Regions from separate parts of the Streptomyces sp. NPDC046349 genome, predicted to be linked through region 2. Evidence: riboswitches for the same ligand, from Rfam matches in the RefSeq annotation. Region 2 holds a riboswitch; each other region holds the start of a gene.
The links. Region 2 has a riboswitch for cobalamin ahead of ACZ6JS_RS21525 (ABC transporter substrate-binding protein). Riboswitches for the same ligand answer to the same signal wherever they lie in the genome.

Region 1 (7,587 bases), on a different contig from region 2:
CAGCTCGCGGACCTCGGCCGGGATCCAGCCGAAGCCCTGGACCGAGCCGGAGGAGTCGCGCAGTGCCTCGCGGGTCTGGGCGTCCCACACGCCGAGCTGCTTGAGCTCCTCCACCAGGTAGCCGTTCACCTGGAGGAACTCGCCCGACAGGGTCTCGCGCTTGAACAGGTTGGAGACCTGCGGCTCGATGCACTCGTACACGCCGGCGATGGAGGCGATGGTGGCCGTCGGAGCGATCGCCAGGAGCAGGGAGTTGCGCATGCCGCTCTCGGCGACGCGGGCGCGCAGCGCGTCCCAGCGCTCCGGCCAGTTCAGCTCGACGTCGTAGTGGTCCGGGTGCAGGACGCCGCGCGCGGTGCGGGTCTGCTCCCAGGCCGGCAGCGGGCCGCTGCGCTCGGCGAGGTCGCAGGAGGCCTCGTACGCGGCCAGCATGATGCGCTCGGAGAGCTTGGTGGACAGGGCCTTCGCCTCGGGGGAGTCGAAGGGCAGCTTCAGCTTGAAGAAGACGTCCTGGAGGCCCATCGCGCCCAGGCCCACCGGACGCCAGCGGGCGTTGGACCGGCCGGCCTGCTCGGTCGGGTAGAAGTTGATGTCCACGACGCGGTCGAGGAAGGTCACCGCGGTGCGGACGGTCTCGTCGAGGCGCTCCCAGTCGATCTCGCCGTTCACGACGAAGGCGCCGAGGTTGACCGATCCGAGGTTGCAGACGGCCGTCTCGCCGTCGTTGGTGACCTCGATGATCTCGGTGCACAGGTTCGAGGAGTGGACGACGGTCCCCGGCTCGGCGGTCTGGTTCGCCGTGCGGTTGGAGGCGTCCTTGAAGGTCATCCAGCCCTGGCCGGTCTGCGCGAGGGTGCGCATCATCCGACCGTACAGGTCGCGGGCGGGCATCGTCTTGCGGGCCAGGCCGTCGGCCTCCGCCTTGCGGTACGCGGCGTCGAACTCGTCGCCCCACAGGTCGACCAGCTCGGGCACGTCCGCCGGGGAGAACAGCGACCACTCGGCGTCGGCGTTCACGCGGCGCATGAACTCGTCCGGCACCCAGTGGGCGAGGTTCAGGTTGTGGGTGCGGCGCTGGTCCTCACCGGTGTTGTCGCGCAGCTCCAGGAACTCCTCGATGTCCGCGTGCCAGGTCTCCAGGTAGACCGCGGCGGCGCCCTTGCGGCGGCCGCCCTGGTTCACGGCGGCGACGGAGGCGTCGAGCGTCTTGAGGAACGGCACGATGCCGTTGGAGTGGCCGTTGGTGCCGCGGATCAGCGAACCGCGGGCGCGGATGCGGGAGTACGACAGGCCGATGCCGCCCGCGTGCTTCGACAGGCGTGCGACCTGGTGGTAGCGGTCGTAGATCGAGTCGAGCTCGTCCAGCGGCGAGTCCAGCAGGTAGCAGGAGGACATCTGCGGATGCCGGGTGCCGGAGTTGAAGAGCGTGGGGGAGGAGGGCAGGTAGTCGAGGCGGCTCATCAGCCGGTACAGCGAGGCCACTTCCTCGACGGCCTGGACGCTCTCGTCCGCGGCCAGGCCGCAGGCCACGCGCAGCATGAAGTACTGCGGGGTCTCGATCACCTGACGGGTGATCGGGTGGCGCAGCAGGTAGCGGCTGTGCAGGGTGCGCAGGCCGAAGAAGCCGAACCGGTCGTCGGCGCCCTCGGCGAGGGTGTGCTCGACCAGCGCGTCCAGGCGGCTCGCGTGCGTGCGCACGAACTCGGCGGTGCGGTCGGCGATCAGGCCCTCGCGGTGGCCGACCTCGACGGAGGCGGAGAACGAGGTGGAGCCCTGGCTCGCGGCCTCGTCGCGCACGGCCAGCGTCAGCAGACGGGCGGCGAGCTTCGAGTACGCGGGGTCCTCGGAGATCAGCCCGGCCGCGGACTCGGTGGCCAGACCGCGCAGTTCGGCCTCGTCGGCGGCGGAGCTGCGGCCGCGGAGCGCGGCGGCGGCGACGCGGCCGGGGTCGGTGTCGGGGAGGTCCGCCGTCAGTTCGGTGAGGGTACGCAGCAGCGTGGCCCCCGGGCCCTCGGTGTTGTCGCCAGAAACGGACTCGGCGCGCGGTGCGGAAGGCGCGATGGTCACGGCGGGAGCTCTCCCTCGCTCGGCCCGGTCATCGGCGGTCGGGCGCGGGCGCATGCGGGCGTGGCAGGAGGGCACACCGCATGGCGTCCACCGGCCCAACCGCGAGGCCCGGACGTGTCGGCACCCGGTTCGGTCGATCCGGGCGCGCTGCCGGCAGGTCATCGGACTTGGTGTCCGGATGCCGGACACTTCATACCGTTGCGGGACAGTTCCGGATTCCCACCGGATTCCCCTGCGGCGACAGCAGGCATGAGCATACATGTGGGGGCGCCCTTGTGCGGCAACCCCCACATGTAGTGTCGGCGTGGCTACAGCTTGAGTCGATACGTGAGGAGTGTCAGGCCCTCGATGGGCCCCCAATCCCGCTCCGGAGTGCGTACGAAGCCCAGCCGGGCGTAGATCCGGTGGGCCCCGGCCATGCTGCGCTGGGTGGAGAGGACGACCCCCGTGACGCCCTCGACGGCCCGCGCCCGGTCCACGCACGCCCGCACCAGGGCCTCGCCGACGCCCCGGCCGCGGGCCGCGTGGGCAACCGCCAGCATCCGGAACTCGGCCTCGTCCGGGCCGGCGACGTCGGCGAGCGGGCTGCCGGGTGCGGCGAAGGTCACCCCGCCGAGCAGCCGCCCGTCGCGCTCGGCGACGAGCACCTCGGCCAGCGCGGCCCGGCCGGCCACGTCGCGCAGCACGTTCAGGTAGGCGTCGTCCTCGTTGAAGTCCAGGTGCCCGTCGGCGAGGTAGGCCTGCGCCGTGATCTCGCCCAGCTGCGCGTAGTCGGCGGGCACCGCCGTTCTGATCACCATGTCCATGCGGTCGAGTGTGCAGGACGTCTGTCGGCGCCCGGCGCTGTCGTCGGAGGCGACACCGTCGGGGACCACGTGCGAGGTCTCCGTCCACAGCCAGCCCCACGGCGGGCGGTACGAGAGCGTTCACCTCGTGCCGTGTGGAACGGACATCGCGCTGCCCGGCCCCGTCGGCGTCACCCTTCAGACCGAGGTCCTCAAGGACTGGGTGCGCTGAGCAACGCGCAAGGGCCCCGCCGACGGCGGGGCCCTTCGCATGGTTCAGCAGCAGCGGAAGCCCTCGCGGGGGTCCGCCTCGCGGGCGTCCGTGCGGGCGCGTTCGAAGGCGCGGCGGGTGAGGACCTCCGCGTCCGGGTCGTGCGAGCGCGCGTGGGCCACGTACCGGTCGTAGGCGGCCTCCCCGGAGAACTCCCGTACGTAGAACCGGGCCCTGGCCAGCACGCTCCGTACGGTGTTCACCCCACCGGCTCCTTGACCTGCCCGCCGCCGGAATCGCGGCCGGCCGCGGCGGCGAGCTGGGCCCGCTCCTCGGCGGTCGCGATCAGGCCCGCCGGGGCGACGATCTTCGACTCGGTCCACGGGACCTCGGAGAGCTTCGCCGACCCCGGGTCGCGGACGGCCTTGACGCAGGTGCGCAGCGCGTCCGCGAGGACCACGACGATCAGCACCGCGAAGAGGGCGCACAGCACGCCGTCGACCGTGGCGTTGGTGACGATCGTGTGCATGTCGTCCATGTTCTTCGCGGGGGCCAGTACCTTGTCGGCGTCGATGCCCGCCTGGTACTTGTCGCGCTGTGCGAAGAAGCCGACCTTCACGTCCTCGGAGAAGACCTTCTGGTAGCTGGCGGTGAGGGTCACCGTGGCGTCCCAGACCAGCGGGACACCCGTCACCCAGGCCCACTTGAGCCGGCCGGACTTCACGAGCAGCGTGGTGCAGACCGCCAGGGCGACCGCGGCCAGCAGCTGGTTGGCGATGCCGAAGAGCGGGAAGAGCTGGTTGATGCCGCCCAGCGGGTCCTTGATGCCGACCCACAGGAAGTAGCCCCACGCGCCGACCACGATCGCGCTCGCGAACCACACGCCGGGCTTCCAGCTGACGTCCTTGAAGGACTTGTGGACGTTGCCGAGGGTGTCCTGGAGCATGAACCGGCCCACGCGGGTGCCCGCGTCGAGCGTCGTCAGGATGAAGAGCGCCTCGAACATGATCGCGAAGTGGTACCAGAATGCCTTCATCCCGGTGCCGCCGATGACGGAGGAGAAGATCTCCGACATTCCGAGTGCGAAGGTCGGCGCGCCGCCCGTACGTGACAGCAGGCTGGCTTCCTCGACGTCCTTGGCGGCCTGCGTGAGCGCCTCGGGGGAGATGGCGAAGCCGAAGTTCGTCACCGCCTGCGAGGCGGACTCGACCGTGGTGCCGATGATCCCGGGAGGGGAGTTCACCGCGAAGAAGAGGCCGGGCTCGATGATGCAGGCCGCGATGATCGCCATGACGGCGACGAACGACTCGGTCAGCATGGCGCCGTAGCCGATCATGCGGACCTGGGTCTCCTTCTGGATCATCTTCGGGGTGGTGCCCGAGGAGACCAGGGCGTGGAAGCCCGAGAGTGCGCCGCACGCGATGGTGATGAAGACGAACGGGAACATCGACCCGGCGAAGACCGGGCCGTCGCCGCGGGCCGCGAAGTCGGTGATCGAGGGCATCTTCAGCGTCGGCATCGCGATGACCACGCCGATCGCGAGGAGCGCGATGGTGCCGACCTTCATGAAGGTGGAGAGGTAGTCGCGGGGCGCGAGCAGCATCCACACCGGCAGGACCGACGCCAGGAAGCCGTACACCACCATCCAGATGACGAGCGTCTCCTTCTCCAGGGTGAAGGTCCCGGCGAAGGAGGACTCGGCGACCCAGCCGCCCGCGACGATGGCGAGCAGCAGCAGGGCGACACCGATGAGGGAGACCTCGGTGACCCGGCCCGGCCGCAGGACGCGCAGGTAGAAGCCCATGAAGACGGCGATCGGGATGGTCATGCCGATGGAGAAGACGCCCCAGGGCGAGTGCGCCAGGGCGTTGACGATGACCAGGGCCAGCACCGCCAGCAGGATGATCATGATGGCGAACACGGCGACCAGGGCGGCGGCTCCGCCCACAGGGCCGATCTCGTCCCGTGCCATCTGGCCGAGCGAACGGCCGTCGCGGCGGGTGGAGAAGAACAGCGTCACCATGTCCTGGACGGCACCGGCGAAGATCACACCCGCGACGATCCAGATGGTCCCGGGCAGGTAGCCCATCTGCGCGGCCAGCACGGGACCGACGAGCGGGCCGGCTCCGGCGACGGCGGCGAAGTGGTGGCCGAAGAGCACCCGGCGGTCGGTGGGATGGAAGTCGACACCGTTGTCGAGGCGTTCGGCGGGGGTGGCCCGGGTCGCGTCGACCTTCAGTACGCGGTGCGCGATGAAGCGCGCGTAGAAGCGGTAGCCGATGGCGTACGAGCCCAGCGCCGCGGCGAGCAGCCAGGCCGCGGAGATCTCCTCGCCGCGCGAGAGCGCCAGCACGCCCCAGCCGACGGCGCCGACGAGTCCGACGAGCACCCACACGGCGATGGACTTGGGGGAGGGCGAGCCCGATGGGGTTGCCGGACTCGCCGTGTCCCGTTGTGTTCCTGTTGCTTCCGGTTCAGGCATGACCTCGTCCCCTCGTCGATCATCTGCGTAAGCGCAGGGAATCTACGGGGGATGGCCCGGTGAGCGTAAGACCCCGTCCGCAATCCGGTATGTGAAGGAATCGGGTACGCGGGCCCGCGGTCCGGAACCGCAGTGCCAGGTCAGACGGCGGGGCGCTTGAGTCGGGCGACGAACTTGTAGCGGTCGCCGCGGTACACCGACCGCACCCACTCCACCGGTTCGCCGTCGGCGTCCAGGGAGTGCCGGGAGAGCATCAGCATCGGCAGCCCGACGTCGGTGCCGAGCAGGCCAGCCTCGCGCGGGGTGGCCAGGGAGGTCTCGATCGTCTCCTCGGCCTCCGCGAGGTGGACGTCGTACACCTCGGCGAGGGCGGTGTAGAGGGAGGTGTACTTGGCGAGCGAGCGGCGCAGCGCGGGGAAGCGCTTGGCCGACAGGTGGGTGGTCTCGATGGCCATCGGCTCGCCGCTGGCCAGGCGCAGCCGCTCGATGCGCAGCACCCGCCCACCGGTGTTGATCTTGAGCAGACCGGCGAGGGTGTCGTCGGCGGTCACGTAGCCGATGTCGAGGAGCTGCGAGGTCGGCTCCAGGCCCTGGGCCCGCATGTCCTCCGTGTAGGAGGTCAGTTGCAGGGCCTGGGAGACCTTGGGCTTGGCGACGAAGGTGCCCTTGCCCTGGATCCGCTCCAGCCGCCCCTCGACGACCAGTTCCTGGAGGGCCTGGCGGACCGTGGTCCGCGAGGTGTCGAATTCGGCCGCGAGCGTGCGCTCCGGCGGTACCGGGGTGCCGGGCGGCAGCGTCTCGGTCATGTCGAGCAAGTGCCGCTTGAGTCGGTAGTACTTGGGTACACGTGCCGTGCGAGTGACTGCCCCGCCGTCCGGCTCCGTGAGTGCCCCTTCGGTGGCCATCGCCGCCCGCCTTCCCGACTCCAGTTTCGCTGCCGTCACCGGCTCCTCCGATATGTGCGGTCACATGGTGACACGACTGGGGGTACAGGCCTTCTCTCTCCCCAGGTGTCGGTCCGATAACGGACCGGGCACCCGCTCATTAGACCCTTGACACCCCTAAAGGTCTAGGCCAAGCTCCAGCTACTGGTCTACACCAATATGGATCAGATCCCAGCCCCACGGCAGTACTTCGCGTATGTCACCGCGGCGGGCAAGGGAAGTGCAGGCAGGCATCCCTGAGGAGGGTGGCGTGAAGCGCAAGCTCATCGCGGCGGTCGGTGTCGCGGGCATGATGGTCGGACTCGCGGCGTGTGGCAATGGGGACGACGACAAGGCCAAGGCCGACGCGGGTCCCAAGGAGATCACCGTCTGGGTCATGGACGGCTCCGCGCCGAAGGCCTGGATCGACGAGGTCAACAAGGAGTTCTCGGCCAAGCACCCCGGTGTGACGGTCAAGGTCGAGGAGCAGAAGTGGACCGGTATCCAGGAGAAGGTCACCACGGCCCTCTCCGAGAACAACCCTCCGGACGTTCTTGAGCTCGGCAACACCCAGACCGCCGGCTACGCGGTCACCGGCGGTCTCGCCGACCTGACGAAGGACAGGGCAGCGCTCGGCGCCGACGCCTGGCAGAAGAGCATGCTCGCCTCGGCCGAGGTCGACGGCAAGCTCTACTCCGCCCCGTGGTACGCCGCCAACCGCGTCGTCATCTACGACAAGAAGGCCTTCGCCAAGGCCGGCGTCACCCCGCCCACCACCCGCGACGAGTGGATAGCCGGCCTGGAGAAGCTCAAGGCGGCCGACCCGGCCACCCAGCCCATCTACCTGCCCGGCCAGAGCTGGTACGTCCTCGCCGGTCTCATCTGGGACGAGGGCGGCGACCTCGCCGTCAAGGACGGCTCCAAGTGGAAGGGCGGCCTCGGCACCCCGCAGGCCGGCGCCGCGATGGAGTTCTACAAGAAGCTCCAGTCCTACTCCACCGCCCCCAAGGACAAGGACGAGGCCAACCCGCAGCAGTCCACCGACATCGTTCCCAAGGGCGGCGTCGCCTCCTGGATCGGTCTCGGCTGGGAGGCCGGCGGTGCCGAGAAGGCCCTGAA
Region 2 (7,587 bases):
GCCCGTGATGTGCCTTCCGGAGGCATTCACCCATGTCCGTACAGCTGAACCACACAATCGTCCACTCCCGTGACAACCGGGAGTCCGCCGAGTTCCTGGCCTACGTCCTCGGTCTCGAAGTCGGGCCCGAGTGGGGGCCGTTCATCCCCGTCGACACCGCCAACGGAGTCACCTTGGACTTCGCTGCCGTCCCGGCCGGGGCCATCACGCCGCAGCACTACGCCTTCCTGGTCTCCGAGGAGGAGTTCGACGCGGCGTTCGAGAAGATCCGCTCGGGCGGGATTGCGTACTTCGCCGACCCGCACGGCAGGCTCCCGGGCGAGATCAACCACAACGACGGGGGCCGCGGCGTGTACTTCACGGACCCGACCGGGCACGGGATGGAGATCATCACGCGCCCGTACGGCTACCAGGAGCCCGCCGCCACGGGCAGGTAGACGACGTTGGGCGAGCCCGTGTCGGGGTGCACCCCGACACGGGCCCGCACGCCGTACACCTCGGCCAGCAGGTCCTCCGTGAGCACCTGGGCCGGCGTCCCCGAGGCCGCGACCCGGCCGCCCGCCAGGACGTACAGGCGGTCGCAGAAGGCGGCCGCGAGGTTCAGGTCGTGCAGAACGAGCAGACCGGTGGCGGGCAGGGCCCGGACCAGGCCGAGGACCTCCAGCTGGTAGCGGATGTCCAGGTGATTGGTAGGCTCGTCGAGGGCGAGCAGTCCCGGGTCCTGGACGAGGGCGCGGGCCACCAGGACGCGCTGCCGTTCGCCCCCGGACAGCTCGTCGAAACGGCGGGCGGCGAAGCCGGCCGCTCCCACGGTCTCCAGGGCGTCGGCGACGCGCCGTACGTCGTCCGGGCCGTCCTGTTCCCAGAAGCGCTTGTGCGGGCTGCGGCCCATGGCGACGACCTCGCGGACGGTCAGGCCGAGGGTGCCGCTCGCGTCCTGCGGCACCACCGCCACGCGGCGCGCCCGTTCCTTGACGGTGAGCGCGCCCGCGTCCGCGCCGTCGAGCAGCACTCTGCCGCCGGTCGCCCGCAGGGCTCCGTGGACGCAGCGCAGCAGGGTGGTCTTGCCGCTGCCGTTGGGGCCGACGACCCCCACCGTCTCGCCGGCCCGCGCGGTGAGGTCGATCCCGTGGAGCAGGGTGTGCCCGTCCGTTTCGTAGCGGACGGCCTCGAGGGCCAGTTGCACCGGCCGGGCCGGTCCGGTCGGGTCCGTCATCCGGTCACCCCTTCGGTACGGCTGGAGCGGCGCAGCATCCAGAGGAAGAACGGCCCGCCCACGAGCGCGGTGACGACACCCACCGGTATCTCCTCGGGGGCTGCGGCCGTACGGGCGATCAGGTCGGCCAGGATCAGGAACACCGCCCCGCCCAGCGCGGCGACGGGCAGCAGTGCCCGGTGTCCGGCGCCCACGACCATCCGGGCGGCGTGCGGGACCATCAGCCCGACGAAGCCGATGGCGCCGCTGCACGCGACGAGCACGCCGATGACGAGGGAGGTCAGGACGAACACGGCGGCGCGGAAGCGTCCGGTGTCCAGGCCCAGGGTGTGCGCGCCCTCCTCCCCGGTGAGGAGCAGGTCGAGCGGCCGGGCGAGGGCGAGGAGGAGCGCGCCGCCGACGAGGAGCGCGGTGGTGGGCAGGGCCAGTTCGTCCCAGCGCGCCCCGCCGAGCCCGCCGAGGGTCCAGAACAGCACGGAGCGGATCTGGTCGGGGTGCGCGGCGAGGACGAGGACGAGGCTGGTGAGAGCGGACAGGATGTACTGGACGGCCACGCCGGCCAGGATCAGCCGGCCGGTGGTCATGGTGCCGCCGCGCCGGGCCATCGCGTAGACGGCGACGAGCGCGGCCATGGAGCCCGCGAAGGCGGCCAGCGGCACACCCATGCCGAAACCGGCCGCGGTCGTGCCGAAGACGATCACGAGGACGGCTCCGGCGGAGGCCCCGGAGGAGGCGCCGAGGAGGAACGGGTCGGCGAGCTGGTTGCGTACGAGGGCCTGGAGCACGGTGCCCGCCACGGCGAGCCCCGCTCCGACGACGGCGCCGAGGAGGATCCGCGGCATCCGCACGTCCCACACGATGGAGGCGAAGGCCCCGGTGGGCCGGTTCCCCGACAGGCCGCCGATGACGATGTCGAGCACGCGGCCGGGGGCGATCCGTACGGGCCCCAGCGCCAGGCCCGCGATCGCCGAGACGGCGAGCGCGGCGGCGAGGACGGCGAGGACCGCGCCGGTGCGGAGCCTCACGCGGGGTTCGGGTGGAGCTGGCTCCCCAGCGATTCCACCGCGTCCGCCACGCGGACGCCGAGGACGGCCGAGGAGAGCGGCAGCACGACGAACCGCCGGTTCTTCACGGCGGGCACGTCCGCCAGTGCCGGGTCGTTCAGCAGGCGCTGCTTCTTGGCCTCGACGGTGGTACCGCCGTAGTCGTAGATGAGGACGACCTCGGGCTTGCGCTCGATGACCTTCTCCCAGGCGACGTCGCCGAAGGTGTCCTTGAGGTCGGCAAAGACGTTGGAGCCGCCTGCGAGGGAGATGATCTCGTTGCCCACGCCGTTGCCTCCGGAGGTGGAGGCGGTGCCCTCGCCGGAGTCGTAGGCGAAGACGGTCGGCCGGGGGAGGTCCTTGACGCGGGCGGTCACGGCGTCGATGCGGCGCTGCTCGTCCTCGATGAGCTTCGCACCGCGGTCGGGTACTCCGAAGGTCCGCGCGACCTCGGTGATCTCGGTTTTGAGCTGGTCGAGGCCGACGGGCCCCTCGGTGCAGTACTCCACGTTGAGGCGGGAGTCGATGCCGGACTCGGCGAGTCCCTCGCGGTCGCGGCCCTGCGTCCTGTCGAAGGCGCTGGCGTAACCGCCGTAGACGAAGTCCGGATCGGCGCCGAGCAGGATCTCCTTGGAGGGGTACTCCTCGGCCAGCACCTTGATCTTGTCGTAGGCGGGCTTGTAGGCGGGCAGTACGGCGTCGTCGAGGTAGGCGGTGCCGGCGATCCGGTCGCCCAGGCCGAGGGCGAGCATGAGCTCGGTGGCGTGCTGGTTCATGGTGACCGCCCGCCGGGGCGGGGCCTGATAGGTGTTGCTCACACCGCAGTTGGTGAGGGTGTACGGGAAGCCCGGCGCGGCGGCGTCCTCCGCAGCACGGTCCTGCCCGCCGCCGGGTGAGCCGGCGCAGGCGGTCAGGGATATCAGAAGCGTGACAGGGGTGAGCGCGCGCAGGGCGGCGCGGGAACGCGACATGGCGTGGCCTCTCCGGGGGATCCGCGTCCCCTGGTCGTCGTGAAGGAGCAGAGGCGGTGCGTCAGTGTCTGACTCCCGGTGTCCCGCGCGGGGAGGACCGGTCACAGTGGCGGGACCGCACCGGAATCGCACCGGTTTCCTGTCCTGCACCGCCTGGTCGTGCGCCCCCAGTCTGCCAGAACGCGCACGTGGACCGGGGTGCCGGGCCCTGAGAGTCCCGCGGTCACGCGGGCTCGCGCTGTGTCACGGGTACGTCAACAGACCTCACGCCGCCCACACACCGGACACGATGGCGTGATGCGCACACACCGCACCGCCGCTCTCGCCGCCACTGCCGCCGCACTTCTCGCCCTCACCGCATGCAATCCGCAGACCACCGACACCGGCAAGCCCCCCGCTGCGCCCAGCGCGCCCGCCGCGAACTCCGCCCCCGCTCCGGCCTCCAGTGCCCCGACCTCCGCGAAGACCGCCACCCTCCCGGACATGGTCGGCAAGGGACTCCAGAGCGCCCAGGACGAAGCGCAGGCCGCGGGGTTCGCCCTCCTCAAGTCCCACGACGCGCTGGGCCGCGACCGGCTCCAGGCTCTCGACCGGAACTGGAAGGTCTGTTCCCAGACTCCGGCTGCCGGCGCGGACGTCGACACGGGTACGACCGTGGACTTCGGGGCCGTGAAGCTGGAGGAGTCCTGCCCGGCCGCCGACGCACCGCCCCCGAAGCCTGCGGGCAGCACGATGCCGGACTTCGCCGGGCAGGGCATGAAGGCCGTCCGCGGGGCGCTGCCGTCCCACGCGAGCATCACCGTGAAGGACGCCGTCCAGAGCCGCATGGTGCTGCAGGAGTCGAACTGGAAGGTGTGCTCCCAGGATCCGAAGCCGGGGACGGCTCTGACGGGGCAGCCGGTGTCGTTCCAGGTCGTCAAGACGGAAGAGTCCTGCCCGTAGGCCTTTCCCGCGGTTCCGACCCTGGCGGGGTGCCGACCTCGCGAGACGACGGCCGCCCGGCCGGCCTTTAACGCGGCCGAGCCCCGTCGAACCATCGACGGGGCTCATACTTCGGCGAGGACGAGAGCCGCTCGGCTCCCTTCCCTCATGGCAGGGGCGGCAGGATTCGAACCTGCGGCCTACGGTTTTGGAGACCGTTGCTCTGACCAGCTGAGCTACACCCCTTCGGCGAGACCAACCATGGCACGGCCGGGCCCTGCGATCCAGTGAATTCCCGTCGCGTCGCCGGACGGGATCAGCGACAGAGCTCCATGATCATGTCGTCGAAGCCGGGGAACTCCTCGGCCGCCAGCTCGACCACGGCACCGGCCGTACGCCGCGCGCCCGGGGCGAACCGGTCGGCGACGGCCGTCAGGGCCTCGTCCGGGCGCGAGGTCCGGTCGGCCCCGTAGGGCGCGGCAGCCTCGTACGGGCCGCACCCGTCGGCCAGCAGCCACAGGAAGTCGTCCAGGTCGCGCGCGACGACGCCCGTCTCCCCCTCGGACCCGAGGAAGACCACAGGCTGTTCGGCGAGCGGCCGGCCCGGGCGGACCATCCAGAACGCCGCGTATCCGCCGGATCCGTCCTGGCCGAAGACACGGAAGGCGCCGCCGTCCACGTCGTTGTTCCCCGTCCACGCCCTGAACCAGTCGTCGGTGTCCTCGGCGGACAGGAAGGCTTCGAAGGGGTCGAAGTCGACCCCGTCTCCGTCCGCGTGGCCGAAGGGGACCGCCAGCGCGGCGGCGAGTGCGGCGGGGAACCGTCGATCGTCGTTGAGCGTCACCCGCACACACTAACGGGGCGACGCCCGCAGGTCAGGCCAGGGCCGGAAGGAAGCCGCCGCGGGAGGTGCCGGAGCGCAGGAGGTGCGGCCAGTCCAGCGTCTCGGGCAGCGCCTCGAGGGACAGGACGACCACTCCGCCCGCCCGTTCGGCGTCCGCGCACCAGTCGGCCATGTCGCCGGCCCGGGGGCTTCCGCCGGATCCGTCGAGCACCGGCGCGGCCATGGCGGGAACGACCAGCCCGGCATCGCCGGGGCCGTCCACGACGCACAGCGTGAGCCTGGGGACGATGCTCCACCCCTCGCACGGGGGCACCGCCCCGTCCTGCGCGGCAAGCACCGGCAGGGCGTCGTGCACGGGGGCGTCCGCCACCAGCAGTGCGGGGGTGGTCCCCCGGACGAACAGGGTCTTCTCAGGATCGAACAGCATGGGGCACCCTCGCGGATCGGCGCGGCCGAGTTCCGGCCGCCCCCTTGACCGCTCTGGTCCAGACCAATAGTTTCCGGCATGCACCGCCTCACGCGCTCACGCCCATCCCTCGCATCCGCAAAGGAAGCCCATGCGCCGCAGCATGCTCGGCAGACTGGCCGTAGCCGCATGTTCCCTCTCCCTGCTGACCGCCTTCGCCCCCGCCGCCGGTGCGGACGCCGCCGCCGCGGGCGGATCAGGTCGCGCGTACAAGAAGGTCGGCTACTTCACGCAATGGGGCGTCTACGGCCGGGACTTCCAGGTCCAGGACCTCGATGCGAACGGCTCCGCCGGCAAGCTCACCCACATCAACTACGCCTTCGGCAACGTCAATGCGGAGGGCAAGTGCTTCACCGGCAACGTCCCCGGCGAGGCCGACGCCTGGGCCGACTACGCCCGCCCGCTCGACGCCGCGAACTCCGTCGACGGGGTCGCCGACACGTGGGACCAGCCGCTCGCCGGCAACTTCAACCAGCTGCGCGAACTCAAGGCCAAGCACCCCGGTCTCAAGGTGCTCATCTCACTGGGCGGCTGGAGCTGGTCCACCCACTTCTCCGACGCCGCACTCACCCCGGCCTCCCGCAAGGCCTTCGTCGAGTCCTGCATCGACCTGTACATCAAGGGCAACCTCCCCCAGGACGGCACCCGCGGCGGCGCCGGAGCCGCCGCCGGCGTGTTCGACGGGATCGACCTCGACTGGGAGTGGCCCGGCTCCGCGGGCGACACCGACACGAAGTACCGTCCCGAGGACAAGCGCAACTTCACCGAGCTCGTCAAGGAGTTCCGCACCCAGCTCGACGCGTACGCACGGAGCCGGAAGAAGGCCGGGTACGAGCTGACCGCCTTCGTGCCGACCGCCCCGGCCAAGATCGACGCGGGCTTCGACGTCCGCCGCATCATGCGCGACCTGGACTTCGTCAACCTCCAGGGCTACGACTTCCACGTCTCCGGCGAACCGAGGACCGCGCAGCAGTCCGCCCTGTACGCGCGCGGCGACTTCAGCGTCCACGGCACCGTGGAGGCCTGGAAGCGGCGCGGCGCGCCCGCGCGCAAGCTCGTGATGGGCATGCCGTTCTACGGGCAGGGCTGGACCGGCGTCGGCGGGGGCGGGGACGGCCTGGGGCAGCCCGCCACCGGGCCGGCCCCGGCCACCTGGGCCGCCGGGTACGAGGACTACAAGGTGCTGAAGAAGCTGGCCGATTCGGGTGCGTACCAGGTCCACCGGGACCGGCGCGGCGGGCACGCCTGGCTCTTCGACGGCACCACCCTGTGGACGTACGACGATCCCCGGGTGTTGCGCGCCAAGACCGGCTACATCCGCGAACACGGCCTGGGCGGCGCGATGTTCTGGTCGCTCGACGCGGACACCGCCGCCGGCGAGCTGATGACGGCCGTCGACCGGGGCCTGCGCGGCCGCTGACCGGCGCCGCCGGGCCGTGGACTTGCGTCCGGCCCGGCGGCGTCCCTCCACGTACGCTCCCCCGCATGACACAGACGCATGCGACGGTACGGGCGGTCAACCACCTCACCACGCGCTGGGCCGCGCAGGCCGTGGACGGCACCCGGGGCACGGTCTTCACCGCGGCCGGGGTCTGGCCGCTGCTCGCCCTGCTCGCGGACGGCGCCGACGGGCCCGCCCGCGACGAACTGGCCCAGGCCCTGGGCATACCCGCCGAGGACGCGGCCGCGGCCGCGGGAGAGCTGCTGGCCGAGCTGGCCGGCGTACGGGGGCTCAGCACCGCGACCGGCCTGTGGACCGCGGCCGGCCTGCCGCTGGAGGATGGGTGGTCGGCGAAGCTTCCGCCCGGTACCCGCGGCACGCTGACCGGTGACCTGGAAGCGGACACGAAGGCCCTGGACGGGTGGGCGTCGGACCGGACGGGCGGCCTGATCGAACGCATGCCGGTCACCCTGCAGGACGACACCCGTCTCGTGCTCGCCTCCGCGCTCGCCCTGACGCTGAAGTGGGCGGAGCCGTTCCGGGAGTTTCCGGGCCGGCCGTCCGACGGCCCCTGGGCCGGGCGCGTCCTGCGGCAGCTGTCGCGTACCACGTCCTCGCTGGATCCGGTCCGGGTTGCCGAGGGCCCTGCGGGTCCGGTCACGGCCCTGGAGGTCACCGGCGACGA
Region 3 (7,587 bases), on a different contig from region 2:
CGGGGACGCGGACGGGGACCGGGCGCACTCGCCGGAGTACGCCGGCCCCCCGCTCTCCGTCTGACGGACTCCGCCGGTCAGACGGCGCCGGAGCGGTCGGCGCCCGCCTCGGCGCGGACCAGGCGGGCCGCCTCGACCAGGTTCTCCAGGGAGGCCCGGGTCTCGGGCCAGGCCCGGGTCTTCAGGCCGCAGTCGGGGTTGACCCACAGCCGTTCGGCCGGGATGGCCCCCAAGCCCTTGCGCAGCAGCGCCGAGGCCTCGTCGACGGAGGGGATCCGCGGCGAGTGGATGTCCCAGACGCCCGGCCCGACCTCGCGCGGATAGCCCGCGCCGGACAGCTCGTCGGCGACCTGCATGTGGGACCGGGCCGCCTCCAGGCTGATGACGTCGGCGTCGAGGTCGCCGATGGCCCCGACGATGTCGCCGAACTCGGCGTAGCACATGTGCGTGTGGATCTGGGTGTCCGGCCGGACGCCCGCGGTGGTGAGCCGGAAGGACTCGGTGGCCCAGGAGAGGTAGGCCGCGTGGTCGGCGCCGCGCAGCGGGAGGGTCTCCCGCAGTGCGGGCTCGTCCACCTGGATGACGGAGGTCCCCGCCGCCTCCAGGTCGTTCACCTCGTCGCGCAGGGCCAGTGCGACCTGCCGGGCGGTGTCCGCGAGCGGCTGGTCGTCGCGGACGAAGGACCAGGCGAGCATGGTGACCGGCCCGGTGAGCATGCCCTTGACCGGCTTCGTCGTCTGCGTCTGCGCGTACGCGGTCCAGCGGACGGTCATCGGTTCGGGGCGGGAGACGTCGCCGGCGAGGACGGGCGGGCGGACGTAGCGGGTGCCGTAGGACTGGACCCAGCCGTGCTGCGTGGCGAGGTAGCCGGTGAGCTGCTCGGCGAAGTACTGGACCATGTCGTTGCGTTCGGGCTCGCCGTGCACCAGCACGTCGATGCCCGCCTTCTCCTGGAAGGCCAGCACCTTCCGGATCTCCGCCCTGATGCGGTCCTCGTAGCCGGCGGTGTCGGTGCGGCCGGCCCGCAGGTCGGCGCGGGCCGTGCGCAGTTCGGCCGTCTGCGGGAACGATCCGATGGTCGTCGTGGGCAGCAGCGGCAGGTCGAGGCGGGCACGCTGGGCGGTCGCCCGCTCCTCGTAGGGCCGGCAGCGGCGGCCGTCGGCGTCGGTGACGGCCGCGGTCCGGGCGCGGACGGCGGGGTCGCGGGTGACGCAGGAGTCGGCACGGGAGGCCAGGTCGGCCCGGTTGGCGGCGAGTTCGGCCGCGATGGCGTCCGTGCCGCGGGCGAGGCCGCGGGCGAGCGTGGCGATCTCGGCGGTCTTCTGGCGGGCGAAGGCGAGCCATCGCCGGACCTGCGGGTCGATGTCCCGCTCGGCGGAGGCGTCCAGCGGCACGTGGAGCAGCGAGCAGGAGGCGGCCACGTCGACACTGTCGGCAAGGCCGAGGAGGGTGCCGAGCGTGGCGAGGGACTTCTCGAGGTCGTTGATCCAGATGTTGCGCCCGTTGACGACGCCGGCGACCAGGCGCCTGCCGGGCAGGCCGCCGACGGCGGCGAGGTCGTCGAGGTTCGCGGCGGCCGCGCCGGTGAAGTCCAGGGCGAGCCCGTCCACGGGGGCCTTGGCCAGCACGGCCAGGGCTTCGCCGAGCCGGTCGAAGTACGAGGCCACGAGCAGCTTCGGCCGGTCGGCCGCGGCGCCGAGCTCGCGGTACGCGCGGGCGGCGGCGCTCAGCTCGGCCGGGGTGCGGTCCTGCACCAGGGCGGGCTCGTCCAGCTGCACCCACTCGGCCCCGGCCGCACGCAGGTCGGCGAGGACGCGTGCGTACACCGGGAGCAGCCGGTCGAGGAGGGCGAGGGGGTCGAAGCCGGCCGCCACGCCGGGGGCGGGCTTGGCCAACAGCAGGTACGTCACCGGTCCGAGCAGCACCGGGCGGGCGGTGTGGCCGAGCAGGCGGGCCTCCTCGAACTGGGCGACCGGCTGGGAGGAGTCGGCGACGAAGACGGTGTCCGGGCCCAGTTCCGGCACCAGGTAGTGGTAGTTGGTGTCGAACCACTTGGTCATCTCGAGGGGGGCCACCTCCTGGGTGCCGCGCGCCATGGCGAAGTAGCCGTCCAGGGCGTCCGCGTCGACGGCGGCGCGGTGGCGTGCGGGGACGGCGCCGACCATGACGCTGGTGTCCAGCACGTGGTCGTAGTACGAGAAGTCGCCGGTGGGCACCTCGGTGATGCCGGCGTCGGCCAGCTGCTGCCAGGTGGTCCGGCGCAGGTCGTGGGCCGTCTCCCGGAGGGCGTCGGCGCCGACCCGGCCCTTCCAGTAGCCCTCGACGGCCTTCTTCAGTTCCCGGTTCTGCCCCTGACGGGGGTAGCCGTACACGGTGGCCGCACCGGCCCGTACGGCGGTGGCGGGAGTCTTGCTGGTCACGGAACTCTCCTTCGCGAGCTGTCTCCTGTGGACCCGGTGAGGGTCGGGAGCGCGAAGGGATGACGCATCGGACGGACCTCGACCGGTTGCGGGAGTGCGTACCTGTGCGTACGCGCCCGCGGTAGCCCGCCTGATCTGTCGCCGACCCGCCCACGAGGTCACCGGGATTTCCGCGCACGACGGGTCGCACGCGGGCAACGGGCAGGTCTTCGGACTCGCGGGCACGCCTGCCGGTCTCCCGGCGGGCACCTACTGGCCGTCGCTTCCCAGGACCTCGTCGCGGTCCCAGTGCGTATGACGGCGGTCGTTCCCGCTCACCGCTGCGGGGCAGTCCCGGATTCCCACCGGGTTCCCTCTTACGACGCGTCCCGCCTGGCGGACGGGGCGAACCAGCTGCCCGGCCAGAGTAGATGCCCTTCGCCGGCAACGGGCGGAGTTGTCCGACATCCGGATGGCGGCGTGCAACACCCGGGAGCGCTTGCCGGTCGGAGCGCTGCCCTTCCCCCTCGTACGCGGATCATCGGGTACTCGCCCGTCCACGGGCGCGTTGGGGACCCCACAGCAGGTGGTGTGGCGGATCGCCGACTGCCAAGTCGGCAAGCCGGCGGACCTGGACGGCTTTCGGCGACGACGGTCCCGTGAGCTGATCCGGGCCGTATGGAAAAGGGGCGCCGTCCCGTGGATTTCCACGGGACGGCGCCCTCCTGCGTCTCCGGGCGGGCCGGGCGTCAGTAGCGGTCCAGCACCGTGGTGAGGACCCGGTAGAGGACCGATTCCGGGTCCGCCACCGCCTCCACCGACCGCCAGGCCACGAAGCCGTCCGGGCGGACCAGGACCGCTCCTCCCGGGGTGGTGCCGTGTGCCTCGGCCCAGTCGCCGCCGTCCTCCGGGATCAGGTCGGCCTCCGGGCCGGTGCCGATCGCGTAGGCGTCCAGGCGGACGTTCATCCGCTTGGCGACCGATCCCGCCGCACCGCTCCACGGCGTGCCCTCGGAGCTGAGCAGGACGAACGACCGCTCGTAGAGGTCGACGGTGGACCTGCGCCGCCCCGCCACCGGGTCGCGCAGCCACAGGTGAGGGGCGCGCGAGCCCGGGTCTCCGCACAGCCGCATCCGCTCGGGCACGACCGGCAGGTCCGGGTCGGCTCCCACCACCGCGCCCTGGGCGTACCGGTACCCCATGGCCACGGCGAGGACCCCGTTCTGCCGGCCGCCGGCGCGCGCCGGCGCCTCGGGGACGGACTCGGGCTCCGGTTCGTAACCCGGGTGGCTGTGCTCGGCCGAACGGGCCGAGGCCCGCTCGCTCGTCGCCCGCGCCACCGGGAGCCGCTCGGCCTCGTACGTCTCCAGCAGCCCGGGACCTGCGGCGCCGTCCAGCACCGCGGCGATCTTCCAGGCGAGGTTGTGCGCGTCCTGGATGCCCGTGTTGGAGCCGAAGGCTCCGGTGGGCGACATCTCGTGGGCGGAGTCGCCGGCGAGGAAGACCCGGCCGGCCGCGTACCGCTGGGCGACGCGCTCGGCTGCGTGCCACGGCGCCTTCCCGGTGATCTCGACGTCCAGGTCGGGCGCGCCGACGGCCCGCCGGATGTGCTCGACGCAGCGTTCGTCGGTGAAGTCCTCGAGGGTCTCGCCCCGGTCGGGGTGCCACGGGGCGTGGAAGACCCACCGCTCGCGGTTGTCGACGGGCAGCAGGGCCCCGTCGGCGTCGGGCTTGGTCAGGTAGCACACGATGAAACGCCGCTCGCCGATCACGTCCGCGAGCATGTGGGACCGGAAGGTGATGCTCACGTTGTGGAACAGGTCCCCGGGACCGCTCTGGCCGATACGGAGCTGTTCGCGCACGGGGCTGCGCGGCCCGTCGGCGGCGACGAGGTAGTCGGCGCGCACCGTGCTGTGCTCCCCGGTCTCGCGGTTCACGACGATCGCGGTGACCCCGCTCCCGTCCTGCTCGAAGGAGAGCAGTTCGGTGGAGAACCGCAGGTCCGCCCCGAGCGTGGGGGTCACGGACATGAGGACCGGCTCGATGTCGTTCTGGCTGCACAGGCACCAGGTCGAGGGGCTGAACCGCGCCAGCGCGCCACCCGGGTCGATCTGTTCGAAGAGCCACTCCTGGTCGTCACCGGTCAGCGAGCCGCCCTGGAGGATGCCGTGGTTGTCCGCCAGGACCGAGGCGGCCTCGCGGATCCGGTCCTCGACCTCGGCGACCCGGAACAGCTCCATCGTGCGTACGTTGATACCGCGTCCACGCGGGTGCAGCGAGGTTCCCGCGTGCTTCTCGACCAGCATGTGCGTGATGCCATGACGGCCGAGGAACAGCGAGGTGCACAGGCCCACCAGCGAGCCGCCCACGATGAGGACCGGGACGCGGTGGTCGACGTTTTCCTTCATGGATCTTCCATGCCCTGTACGGGGCGGGTTCCCTCGCTCGTTCACCCGCTTGGTTCTCTCCTCTCGCGCCGACGGGGCTACCGGACCACGATCGGTTCGGGTGGCGCCGCCCCGTGGCGACCGTGTGGTCTCGAAGGAGTGTGAACGATGACAACCTTGTCGGAACGGATATCCCAGTCCGCCTTCGACGACTCGCGACTTCGGGTCGTGCTGCTGCTGGATCTGTACGACGGTGCGCAGAACCAGTTCCTGGAGGTCTACGAGGACCTCCACAAGCAGGTCTCCTCCGTTCCCGGGCACATCCGGGACGAGCTGTGCCAGTCGATCGAGAATCCGTCGCAATGGCTGATCACCAGTGAATGGGAGAGCGCACCGCGGTTCTTGGCCTGGGTCAACAGCGAGGAGCACGTCGCGTCGGTCCAGCCGTTGCACGGCTGCGTACGGGACACCCGCTCGCTGAGGTTCAGCGTGCTGCGGGAGACCGGCCAGGACCACGGCCCCGCCGTCGCGGGATTCTCCTCCGGCGCGTCCGCCGGCCCCGGCTTCGCTTCCCCTTCCGCGGAAGCCCCGGACCGGTCCAGGGGCCGGGGCCGCCTCCAGGTCGCCCCGCGGCGCGGCGACGGCGTCGTCCGCCACGCCCTGACCTTCACCGTCAAGCCGGGCAGCGAGGCCGTCGTGGCGGAGCTGCTGAGCGGGTACGCGTCCCCGCAGGCGCAGGTCGACGAGCACACCCGGCTGCGCCGCACTTCGCTCTTCATGCACGGCAACCGGGTCGTGCGGGCCGTCGAGGTCGAGGGCGACCTGCTCGCGGCGCTGCGACACGTGGCCCTGCAGCCCGAGGTCAGGGCGCTGGAGGAGGCCATCAACCCGTACCTGGAGCAGGACCGCGATCTCAGCGACCCCGGCTCGGCCCGGACCTTCTTCACCCGTGCGGCGCTCCCCGCGGTGCACCACGTGGCGGCCGGCGGCGGCGAGAGCCGGGAACTCGGACGGCACGCGCTGTTCTACCCCGCCAAGAAGGGCTGCGGGATGGAGCTGGCCCGGCTGCTCGCCGCACAGGACGAGGCGGCCGTGGACGACGCGGCGAGTCCCATCGAGGCGAGCACCGTCTTCCAGCGCGACGACATCGTCGTGCGGCTCCTCGACCTGCGCGGGCCGCACGACGCCCGGCCGGCTCTGACGCTCGGCGTCGAGGGCGGCCACCGGGCGGCGGTGCTCGCGCGGCTGCTCGACAGCGCCAAGGACGGCGTCCCCACCACCCACCAGGAGATCTCACGCTTCCTCGAGCGCTCTGAGATGCGCCTGATCACCGACCGGCGTTCGCCGGACCGAGCCTGAGGAGAAGCCCGCCATGACCGAGCGACTGACCGTGGAAGAGCTGGCCGCGCTGATGAAGAAGGGGGCGGGCATCGCCGTGGACCCCGCCGTGATGGCGAGCCGGCCGGACTCGCAGTTCGACGAGTGGGGGCTCGACTCCCTGGGACTGCTGGGCATCGTCGGCGAGCTGGAGAACCGGCACGGCCGGTCCCTCCCCGCCGGTGCGGACCAGTGCAAGTCCCCGCGCGAGTTCCTCGACCTCGTCAACAACGCCCTGACGGCAGGGACCTGACGCGTACGGGCGTACGGGCGCCGCCGCCCGTACGCACGACGACGCCCCGGGACCGGCCGACCGCCGGTCCCGGGGCGTCGTGGCGTGTGCCGGCCGGGATCACCCGGGCACGGTGCACTCGAAGGCGTGCAGGTACGCGTTGACGGGCCGGATGTCGCCGAGCACCAGTCCGGCGTCGGCCAGCCGGGTGCTGAGGCTCTCCTTGGTGTGCTTGGCACCGCCGACGTTGAGCAGCAGCATCAGGTCCATGGCCGTGGTGAACCGCATCGACGGCGTGTCGTCGACCAGGTTCTCGATGGCGACGACCCTGGCTCCGGGGCGGGCGGTGGCGACGACGTTGCGCAAGCACCTGCGGGTGCTCCCGTCGTCCCATTCGAGGATGTTCTTGATGATGTAGAGGTCGGCCTCGACCGGGACGGCCTCACGGCAGTCGCCGGGGACGATACGGGTGCGGTCGGCGAGGGGACCGCCGTCCAGCAGGCGGGGATCGGCCTTGGCGACCACACCGGGCAGGTCGAGCAGGTGCCCCCGTACGGTCGGGTGCTTCTCGAGGAGGCTGGCCAGCACGTGCCCCTGGCCGCCGCCGATGTCCGCGACCACCGAGACGCCGGTGAGGTCGAGGAGGGCCGCGACGTCCAGCGCCGACTGCACGCTGGAGGTGGTCATGGCGCGGTTGAAGACGTGCGCCGACTCGTGCGCGTCCTCGTGCAGGTAGTCGAAGAACCCCTTGCCGAAGAGGTCGTGGAAGATGCCCGCGCCGTCACCGGTGCGCACGGCGTCGTCGAGCCGCGGCCACGCCTGCCAGGTCCAGGGTTCGGTGCACCACAGGGAGATGTAGCGCAGGCTGTGCGGGTCGTCCTCCCGCAGCAGCCGCGACATCTCGGTGTGGACGAAGCTTCCGTCCTCGGTCTCGGCGAAGATCCCGTAGCAGGACAGGGCCCGGAGCAGGCGTTGCAGGGGCTTCGGCTCCACGTGCACCGCGGCGGCGAGCTCGGCGGGAGTGGCGGGCGACTCCCCGAGGGCGTCGGCGACCTTCAGGCGTGCCGCGGCCCGTACGGCGGCGGCGACGGCCGCCCCGAAGGCGAGCTCGCGCAGGCGCATGGCGGGCGGGGGCGTGTGCGGGGGGCCGGCGTTCGGGGCGGGAACGGGCACCGGGGCGGGGGCGGGGGTG
Region 4 (7,587 bases), on a different contig from region 2:
CGCTGGCGACCATCTGGACGTCGCACAGGATGGGTGCGCCCGCCTCCAGCGCGGCGCGGGCGCGCAGCACCACCTCGGGGGTGTACCCCAGGTCCTGCGGGAGGTCGGTCATCCCGCAGGCGTGAATCATGCGCACCGCGACCTGGGCGACCGAGGCGGGCAGCCCGGAGAGATCCGCCTCGGCGCGGATCGTGGCAAAGGACTGGCGGTAGATCGCGGCGCCGTCCTTCTCGTACTCAAACACGGTGTACTCGCTCATTTCTTCACTGCGTCTTCGGACTCTGGGGTGATGAGGTGGTCTCGCGTGCGGCCGTGAGGGCGGCCGCCAGGTCCGGCCGGTGCGGCAGGCTGCGTCCGCCCACGGAGAGCCGGTATCCGTCCTGGGTGGCGAGGGCGTCCACCCACTGCGTTCCCCGCGGGTGGCCGCACCGGCGCTCGCAGCCGGACCAGTGCACGGGCAGCGGCCCCCGCGCCCGTTCCACGAGGGCGCGCGCGTCGGCGCGTACGTCCGCGAGGGACTTCGCGCAACCGGGGCGCCCGGTACAGGCGGTGACGGACCGCCAGGGGCTGTCCGCGGAGACGACGAGTCCCGCGGCCGCCAGGGGGGCCGGGTCCGGGGCGCCCGGGAGGACGACGGTGCGCCACGGGGTGATCCGCATGCCGTCGCCGCTCTCCGCTGCCCGTACCAGGACCCTCCACTGGTCGCTGCTCAGCCGGCCGAACGGGGGCAGGACGCAGAGGGGATCGTGCGGGCCGGGCGGCGGCGGGGCGGTGTACGGCCAGTCCACCTCGGGGGCGCGGGCCGTGTCGATGCCCGCGGCGGCCAGGCGGACGGCGAACTCCCGCTCCTCCAGGGTGTGTCCGGGAGGCAGCTCGGCCACGCGCCAGGCTCGGGTACCGGCCGCGTCCGCGGCGTCGAGGAAGTACTCGGCGGCGAGCAGCGCGGCCCGCGGGGCGTCCCGCGCGGCGACGGCCACGGCGCCGGCGGCCGCCCCGAGGCGTACCAGTGCCCGGTCGCCGGGCCGCCCGAGCACGGTGATGTCGGGTTCCAGGGCGGCCACGTCCCCGCGCCCGTCGTCGACGGCGAACAGGAACCGGCCGGACAGTGCGGTGACGCGGGCGTTCGCGCACAGCAGCCGGTCGAGCTCGCGCACCTGGGGCAGGACGTCCTGCGATGCCGGGGTGGCCACGATGTTGCGTACGCGTTCGTGCCCGGGCGCGGGCAGCAGACCGGCGGCGTCCAGCAGCGCGGCGAGGCCGGCGCCGCAGCCGTCGGAGAGGCCTCGCAACTGCACGTTGCCGCGGGAGGTGAGTTCGAGGTGCCCGTCGCCGAACCGGTCGGCGGCCGACGCGAGGAGCGAGGCCTGGTGGGCGGTCAGCGCCCCGCCGGGGATCCGGACGCGCGCGAGGTGCCCGTCGTCCGCCGGGTGGAGCCTGAGCGCGCCGGGGCAGGCGTCACCACGGTCCCGTATGACGGGTTCGTCCCGCGATACGGCGGAGGGCGGCTGGGGCATGGCGGCGAGCATACCCACGTTTCCCCTCACCGGAACTGTGTCCGCCGCCACCCTCCGTCACGCGCCGCCCGCTCTCAACCCCATCCCCCCGCCCCGCCGCTCGGTCCACCCCCCACCGCCCGGACCCGCCCGCCGGCCACTTCGGCCCCTCCGGCCCCGTCGCCCCCTCAGCCCCCTGTGAAGCCCGCCGGCCCTGCCGGTCCCGATGGCACCTTCCCGCCGCCCCGCCCCCTTCCGGTCCCGCCGGCACCTTCCAGCCCCGCCGGCGTCTCAGGCGCGGGGGTCCGGGGGCAGAGCCCCCGCGACGGCGCCGCACCCGTCCACCGCACCCGCCCACCGCACCCCGCCCCACCGGCGGAGCCACCCCCACTCCCGACCACCACGAACGCCACCTAGGATGACCCTCCGGCGGCCCATACGGTCCGCCGTCGCCGAGGACGGCGACATGGGAGGAAGCCCGGTGCGAATCCGGCGCGGTCCCGCCACTGTGAACCCGGCAGCGCCACTGGGCCGGGTGAGTCAGGAACTCCCGCTGTCCTCACTGCCCGGGGCGCGGAAACCCCGAGGAAGGCCTGCCGCCGCATGATCCTGCTGCTGTCGACGTCCGACACCGATCTGCTCAGCGCTCGCGCAGCGAACACGGCGGACGCCCCCGTCCCGTACCGGTTCGCGAACCCCTCCCGCCTTCCCCTCGACGACCTCCCCGGCCTCCTCGAGGGTGCCGACCTGGTCGTCGTACGCCTCCTCGGCGGCCTGCGGGCCTGGCAGGACGGCCTGGACCTGCTGCTGGCCCCCGGCCAGACCCGCCCGGTCGTGGTCCTCACCGGCGAACAGGCGCCGGACGCCCAGCTGATGGAGGCCTCGACGGTTCCGATCGGCATCGCGGCAGAGGCGCACGCCTACCTCGCGCACGGCGGCCCCGCCAACCTCGAGCAGCTGGCCCGGTTCCTCTCCGACACCGTCCTGCTCACCGGCCACGGCTTCGAGCCGCCCGCCGCCGCCCCCACCTGGGGCCCGCTGGAGCGCACCGCACAGCGGACGGACGGCCCCGAGGTCGCCGTGCTCTACTACCGCGCCCACCAGATGAGCGGCAACACCGGTTTCGTGCACGCGCTCTGCGAGGCCGTCGAGGCCCACGGCGCCCGGCCGGTCCCGCTCTACGTCTCCTCCCTGCGCAGCCCGGAGCCGGAGCTCGTCGCGGCCCTGGGCTCCGCGGACGCGGTCGTCACCACCGTCCTCGCGGCCGGCGGCACCAAGCCCGCCACCGCCTCGGCGGGCGGCGACGACGAGTCCTGGGACGCGGGCGCGCTCGCCGGTCTCGGCGTGCCGATCCTGCAGGCCCTGTGCCTGACGGGCTCCCGAGCCGCCTGGGAGGAGAACGACGAGGGCCTCTCCCCGCTCGACGCGGCGACGCAGGTGGCCGTGCCCGAGTTCGACGGGCGTCTGATCACCGTCCCGTTCTCCTTCAAGGAGTTCGACGAGGACGGCCTGCCCGCGTACGTGGCAGACCCCGAGCGGGCCGCCCGGGTCGCCGGGATCGCCGTGCGCCACGCCCGGCTGCGCCACATCGAGCGCCGCGACAAGAAGATCGCCCTGGTCCTCTCCGCGTACCCGACCAAGCACTCCCGCATCGGCAACGCGGTCGGCCTGGACACCCCGGCCAGCGCGGTGGAGCTGCTGCGCACCCTCATCGCCGAGGGCTACGACTTCGGCCCGGTCACCGAGATCCCCGGTCTGGTCTCGGGCGACGGCGACGAGCTGATCCGTGCCCTGATCGAGGCCGGCGGCCACGACCAGGACTGGCTGACCGAGGAGCAGCTGGCCCGCAACCCGGTCCGCATCCCCGCCGCCGACTACAAGCGCTGGTTCGCCGAGCTCCCCGCCGAGCTGCGGGGCAGCGTGGAGGAGCACTGGGGCGAGGCCCCGGGCAGCATGTTCGTGGACCGCTCGGCGAACCCCGAGGGCGACATCGTCCTGGCCGCCCTGCGCCGCGGGAACCTCCTGATCCTCATCCAGCCGCCGCGCGGCTTCGGCGAGAACCCGATCGCGATCTACCACGACCCCGACCTGCCGCCCTCGCACCATTACCTGGCCGCGTACCGCTGGATCCAGGCGCGCGCGGAGGACGGCGGCTTCGGCGCCGACGCGATGATCCACCTGGGCAAGCACGGCAACCTGGAGTGGCTGCCGGGCAAGAACGCGGGCCTGTCCGCGGCGTGCGCACCCGACGCCGCCCTCGGCGACCTGCCGCTGGTCTACCCGTTCCTGGTCAACGACCCGGGTGAGGGCACCCAGGCCAAGCGCCGTGTGCACGCCACCCTGGTCGACCACCTGGTGCCGCCGATGGCGCGCGCGGAGTCGTACGGCGACATCGCGCGCCTGGAGCAGCACCTGGACGAGTACGCCCAGATCTCCGCGATGGACCCGGCGAAGCTGCCGGCGATCCGCGCCCAGATCTGGACGCTGATCCAGGCGGCGAAGCTCGACCACGACCTGGGTCTGGAGGAGCGGCCGGACGACGACGGCTTCGACGACTTCCTGCTGCACGTCGACGGCTGGCTGTGCGAGGTCAAGGACGCCCAGATCCGCGACGGTCTGCACGTCCTGGGCGGTGCCCCGACGGGCGAGGCCCGGGTCAACCTCGTCCTCGCGATCCTGCGCGCCCGCCAGATCTGGGGCGGTACGACGGCCCTGCCCGGGCTGCGCGAGGCCCTCGGCCTCGACGAGTCGAAGGCCACCCGTACGTCCGCGGACGACATCGAGGAGCAGGCCCGCGCCCTGGTCCAGGCGATGGAGGACGCCGACTGGGCGCCGGACGCCGTCGCCTCGGTCGCGGCGGACCAGCCGGCGGACGTCGCGGAGGTGCTGTCCTTCGCGGCCCGCGAGGTGGTCCCGCGCCTGGCCGGCACGACGGACGAGATCGCGCACGTGGTCGCGGCCCTGGACGGCCGGTTCGTCCCGGCCGGCCCCTCGGGATCGCCGCTGCGCGGCCTGGTCAACGTCCTGCCGACGGGCCGCAACTTCTACTCGGTCGACCCCAAGGCCGTCCCGTCCCGCCTGGCGTGGGAGACGGGCCAGGCCCTGGCGGACTCCCTGCTCACGCGCTACCGCACCGACAACGGCGAGTGGCCGGCCTCGGTCGGCCTGTCCCTGTGGGGCACGAGCGCGATGCGCACGGCGGGCGACGACGTCGCGGAGGCCCTGGCGCTGCTCGGCGTCCGGCCGGTCTGGGACGAGGCCTCGCGCCGCGTGACCGGGCTGGAGGCGATCCCGCTCGTGGAGCTGGGCCGGCCCCGCATCGACGTGACGCTGCGCATCTCGGGCTTCTTCCGCGACGCGTTCCCGCACGTGATCGGGCTGCTGGACGACGCGGTCCGGCTCGCCGCCTCGCTGGAGGAGCCGGAGTCCGAGAACTACGTCCGCGCGCACGCCCTGGCGGACCTGGCCCTGCACGGGGACGAGCGCCGCGCGACGACCCGCATCTTCGGCTCGCGCCCGGGCACGTACGGGGCGGGCATCCTCCAGCTGATCGACTCCCGCGACTGGCGTACGGACGCCGACCTGGCGGAGGTCTACACGGTGTGGGGCGGCTACGCCTACGGCCGAGGCCTCGAAGGACGGCCCGCCCGGGACGAGATGGAGACGGCCTACAAGCGGATCACGGTCGCGGCGAAGAACACGGACACCCGCGAGCACGACATCGCGGACTCGGACGACTACTTCCAGTACCACGGCGGCATGGTGGCCACGGTCCGCGCCCTGCGCGGCACTGCCCCCGAGGCGTACATCGGCGACTCCACCCGCCCGGAGACGGTCAAGACCCGCACCCTGGTCGAGGAGACCTCACGCGTCTTCCGCGCCCGCGTCGTGAACCCGAAGTGGATCGAGGCGATGCGCCGCCACGGCTACAAGGGCGCCTTCGAGCTCGCGGCCACGGTCGACTACCTCTTCGGATACGACGCCACGACGGGCGTGGTCGCGGACTGGATGTACGACAAGCTCACCGAGACGTACGTCCTGGACCCCGTCAACCGCGCCTTCCTGGAGGAGGCCAACCCGTGGGCCCTGCACGGCATCGCGGAGCGCCTGCTGGAGGCGGAGTCCCGCGGCATGTGGGAGAAGCCGGACCCGCAGGTCCTGGAGTCCCTGCGCCAGGTGTACCTGGACACCGAGGGCAACCTGGAGGGTGAGGCGGAGTAGCCCGCCGGCTGTCCCCGTCGACGGCGAAGGCCGTCCTTCCTCCGCTTCAGCGGGTGGGGAGGACGGCCTTCTCACGTGCGGCCTTCTCCGGTCGGATCCGCGTACCCCGAGTACCCGCACCGCCGGAGGGCGACTACACCTTGACGGTCTGGTTCAGCGCGACGAGCGCCTGCGCCCACCGTACGTACTTCAGCTGCCCGAAGTCGGCGACGGTCCTGACGCCGAACGCCTCGTGCAGCAGCTCGCCGTCCTTCTCGCTGACGCCCTTCAGCGCGGCCACGGGAGCGGCCAGCACGTCGGCCAGCGGCTTGTCGGCCCACGCCTTGTCGAGCACCTTGTCCAGATCGATCGCCATGAGTGTCCCTCCGGGAACATCGACACCACATACGCGGGCAAACCTAACCCAATCGGACAATCAGCTCGGGCTGCGGCACGCCGCCGGTGCGTCAGGAGATGTCCTCGACCCTCTTGCCGTCGACGAGGTACCTGGGCAGGTACGGCAGCCGCTCCAGGTCGAGCGGAAAGCCCTGATCGTGGGCGAGGCAGGCCATGGCGAGCGGTCCGAGCGCCACTCGGGCGCGCGGCGCCCCGGACTCCCCCCAGTAGCCGCCGTGTTCGGCGAGGGCCTCGGTGAGCGCCTCGCCGAAGGCCTGGTGGTCCCGGGTGAAGAGGCGGTGGAAGAGCGCGACGGGCTGGTAATCGACGCGGTTGACGAACTCGTCCGGAGAGTGGGTCAGCGCCTCGGGCAGGGACGCCTGCATGGTGGCGAGCAGCTTCTCGACGACCGCGTCGCCAGGGCCGCCGGAGAGGTAGGTCTGCAGGGTGTCGATCCAGTGCAGGACGTAGGCGTCGACGGTGTCGTCCTGCCGCAGCGTCTCCAGCGGGACCCTGCACAGCCGGGCCACCCGGTCGTGCGCGCGGCAGGCGAGCGCGAGGTGGAGGGCGTCGAGCCAGGCGCGGGCGTCGGCGGGCGGGGCCGCCGGCGTGGCGGGCAGCCGCAGGGTGTTCGCCTCGCCCAGGTACCACTGCTCCGGCCCGGAGCCGGTGAACAGCGCCGTGCCGAGCCGCACGGCCGTCTCCCACGCGTCCCACGTGTCGAGTTCGGACACTACGGGATCGGTGATGCAGCGCACATGGGCCAGCGCCAGGGCCGACGCGAAGGCGTCACCCAGCCCCGACGGGTCCTCCGCGAGCCGTGCCACGGACTCGATGGTCGTACGGGTCAGGTGGGCCGGATCCGGCGCGGGCCGGTCAGCGGCGATCCGGCCGGCACGGTCGAGCCGTACCAGGCCCTTCATCAGAGCGACCAGCTCCTGCGGCGGCTCGAGCGACAGCGTGCGCGTGTCCTCGTCGACGACCGTGAGCGAGGTCAGACCGCCCCGGTGCCACCAGTACACGCGCGGCGACAGGCGCCCGGGCCCGTCCTCGTAGGCACCCAGGGCGTACATCGCCAGGTCGTTGACGGCTTCCGCCACCGAGCCGTCGGCTATCGGGTGGAAGGCCAGCAGGTGCCGGGTGGGGACGACGACGAGGGCGCCGGCGGACGGCAGCGGCTCACCGGTGACCTGCCGCGCGAGTTCCCCGAGGTACAGCGCCTTGGAGGCCACGAAGTGCGAGTCGCCGTAGACGGACTGCAGCGTGGCATGTCCCTCGAGGGATATCTCCTCGTGTGTGACGGGCACCCGCATCAGGTTGTCGTACGCCGCCTGCCCCAACTCCTCGATCCCGACGCGCTCCACGTCGCCGTCGGTGAGGGAGCGCACGCTGGTGGGCCCGTCGAGGGCGTAGGCGAAGACCAGCTCGTCGGCCACGACCCGGGCGTACCGCATGCCGCCGGCGGCCTCCGGCGTGATCAGCCCCACGGGCAACAACC

Region 1: linked by a shared signal. The riboswitch ahead of ACZ6JS_RS01315 (ribonucleoside-diphosphate reductase subunit alpha) and the one ahead of ACZ6JS_RS21525 (ABC transporter substrate-binding protein) in region 2 are both predicted to bind cobalamin.
Region 3: linked by a shared signal. The riboswitch ahead of metE (5-methyltetrahydropteroyltriglutamate--homocysteine S-methyltransferase) and the one ahead of ACZ6JS_RS21525 (ABC transporter substrate-binding protein) in region 2 are both predicted to bind cobalamin.
Region 4: linked by a shared signal. The riboswitch ahead of cobN (cobaltochelatase subunit CobN) and the one ahead of ACZ6JS_RS21525 (ABC transporter substrate-binding protein) in region 2 are both predicted to bind cobalamin.

The regions. Positions count from the first base shown of each region.
Region 1 covers NZ_JBVJFK010000001.1:271,920-279,506, forward strand. Annotated here, with positions in the region: gene ACZ6JS_RS01315 (ribonucleoside-diphosphate reductase subunit alpha) at 1-2,067, opposite strand, end outside; cobalamin riboswitch at 2,203-2,324, opposite strand; gene ACZ6JS_RS01320 (GNAT family N-acetyltransferase) at 2,376-2,873, opposite strand; gene ACZ6JS_RS01325 (hypothetical protein) at 2,872-3,084, shown strand; gene ACZ6JS_RS01330 (CstA-like transporter-associated (seleno)protein) at 3,129-3,326, opposite strand; gene ACZ6JS_RS01335 (carbon starvation CstA family protein) at 3,323-5,545, opposite strand; gene ACZ6JS_RS01340 (GntR family transcriptional regulator) at 5,686-6,450, opposite strand; gene ACZ6JS_RS01345 (extracellular solute-binding protein) at 6,740-7,587, shown strand, end outside.
Region 2 covers NZ_JBVJFK010000009.1:26,699-34,285, forward strand. Annotated here, with positions in the region: gene ACZ6JS_RS21510 (VOC family protein) at 33-437, shown strand; gene ACZ6JS_RS21515 (ABC transporter ATP-binding protein) at 407-1,216, opposite strand; gene ACZ6JS_RS21520 (FecCD family ABC transporter permease) at 1,213-2,241, opposite strand; gene ACZ6JS_RS21525 (ABC transporter substrate-binding protein) at 2,238-3,230, opposite strand; cobalamin riboswitch at 3,273-3,412, opposite strand; gene ACZ6JS_RS21530 (PASTA domain-containing protein) at 3,528-4,172, shown strand; tRNA gene ACZ6JS_RS21535 (tRNA-Trp) at 4,321-4,397, opposite strand; gene ACZ6JS_RS21540 (SMI1/KNR4 family protein) at 4,468-4,995, opposite strand; gene ACZ6JS_RS21545 (hypothetical protein) at 5,027-5,422, opposite strand; gene ACZ6JS_RS21550 (glycoside hydrolase family 18 protein) at 5,553-6,881, shown strand; gene ACZ6JS_RS21555 (serpin family protein) at 6,947-7,587, shown strand, end outside.
Region 3 covers NZ_JBVJFK010000017.1:160,196-167,782, reverse strand. Annotated here, with positions in the region: gene ACZ6JS_RS32815 (TetR/AcrR family transcriptional regulator) at 1-64, shown strand, start outside; gene metE (5-methyltetrahydropteroyltriglutamate--homocysteine S-methyltransferase) at 78-2,420, opposite strand; cobalamin riboswitch at 2,604-2,829, opposite strand; gene ACZ6JS_RS32805 (FAD-dependent oxidoreductase) at 3,149-4,807, opposite strand; gene ACZ6JS_RS32800 (SchA/CurD-like domain-containing protein) at 4,955-6,145, shown strand; gene ACZ6JS_RS32795 (acyl carrier protein) at 6,159-6,416, shown strand; gene ACZ6JS_RS32790 (methyltransferase) at 6,516-7,587, opposite strand, start outside.
Region 4 covers NZ_JBVJFK010000007.1:46,613-54,199, reverse strand. Annotated here, with positions in the region: gene ACZ6JS_RS17675 (precorrin-8X methylmutase) at 1-259, opposite strand, end outside; gene ACZ6JS_RS17670 (cobalamin biosynthesis protein CobG) at 264-1,514, opposite strand; cobalamin riboswitch at 1,929-2,056, shown strand; gene cobN (cobaltochelatase subunit CobN) at 2,097-5,714, shown strand; gene ACZ6JS_RS17660 (hypothetical protein) at 5,848-6,069, opposite strand; gene ACZ6JS_RS17655 (immunity 49 family protein) at 6,161-7,587, opposite strand, start outside.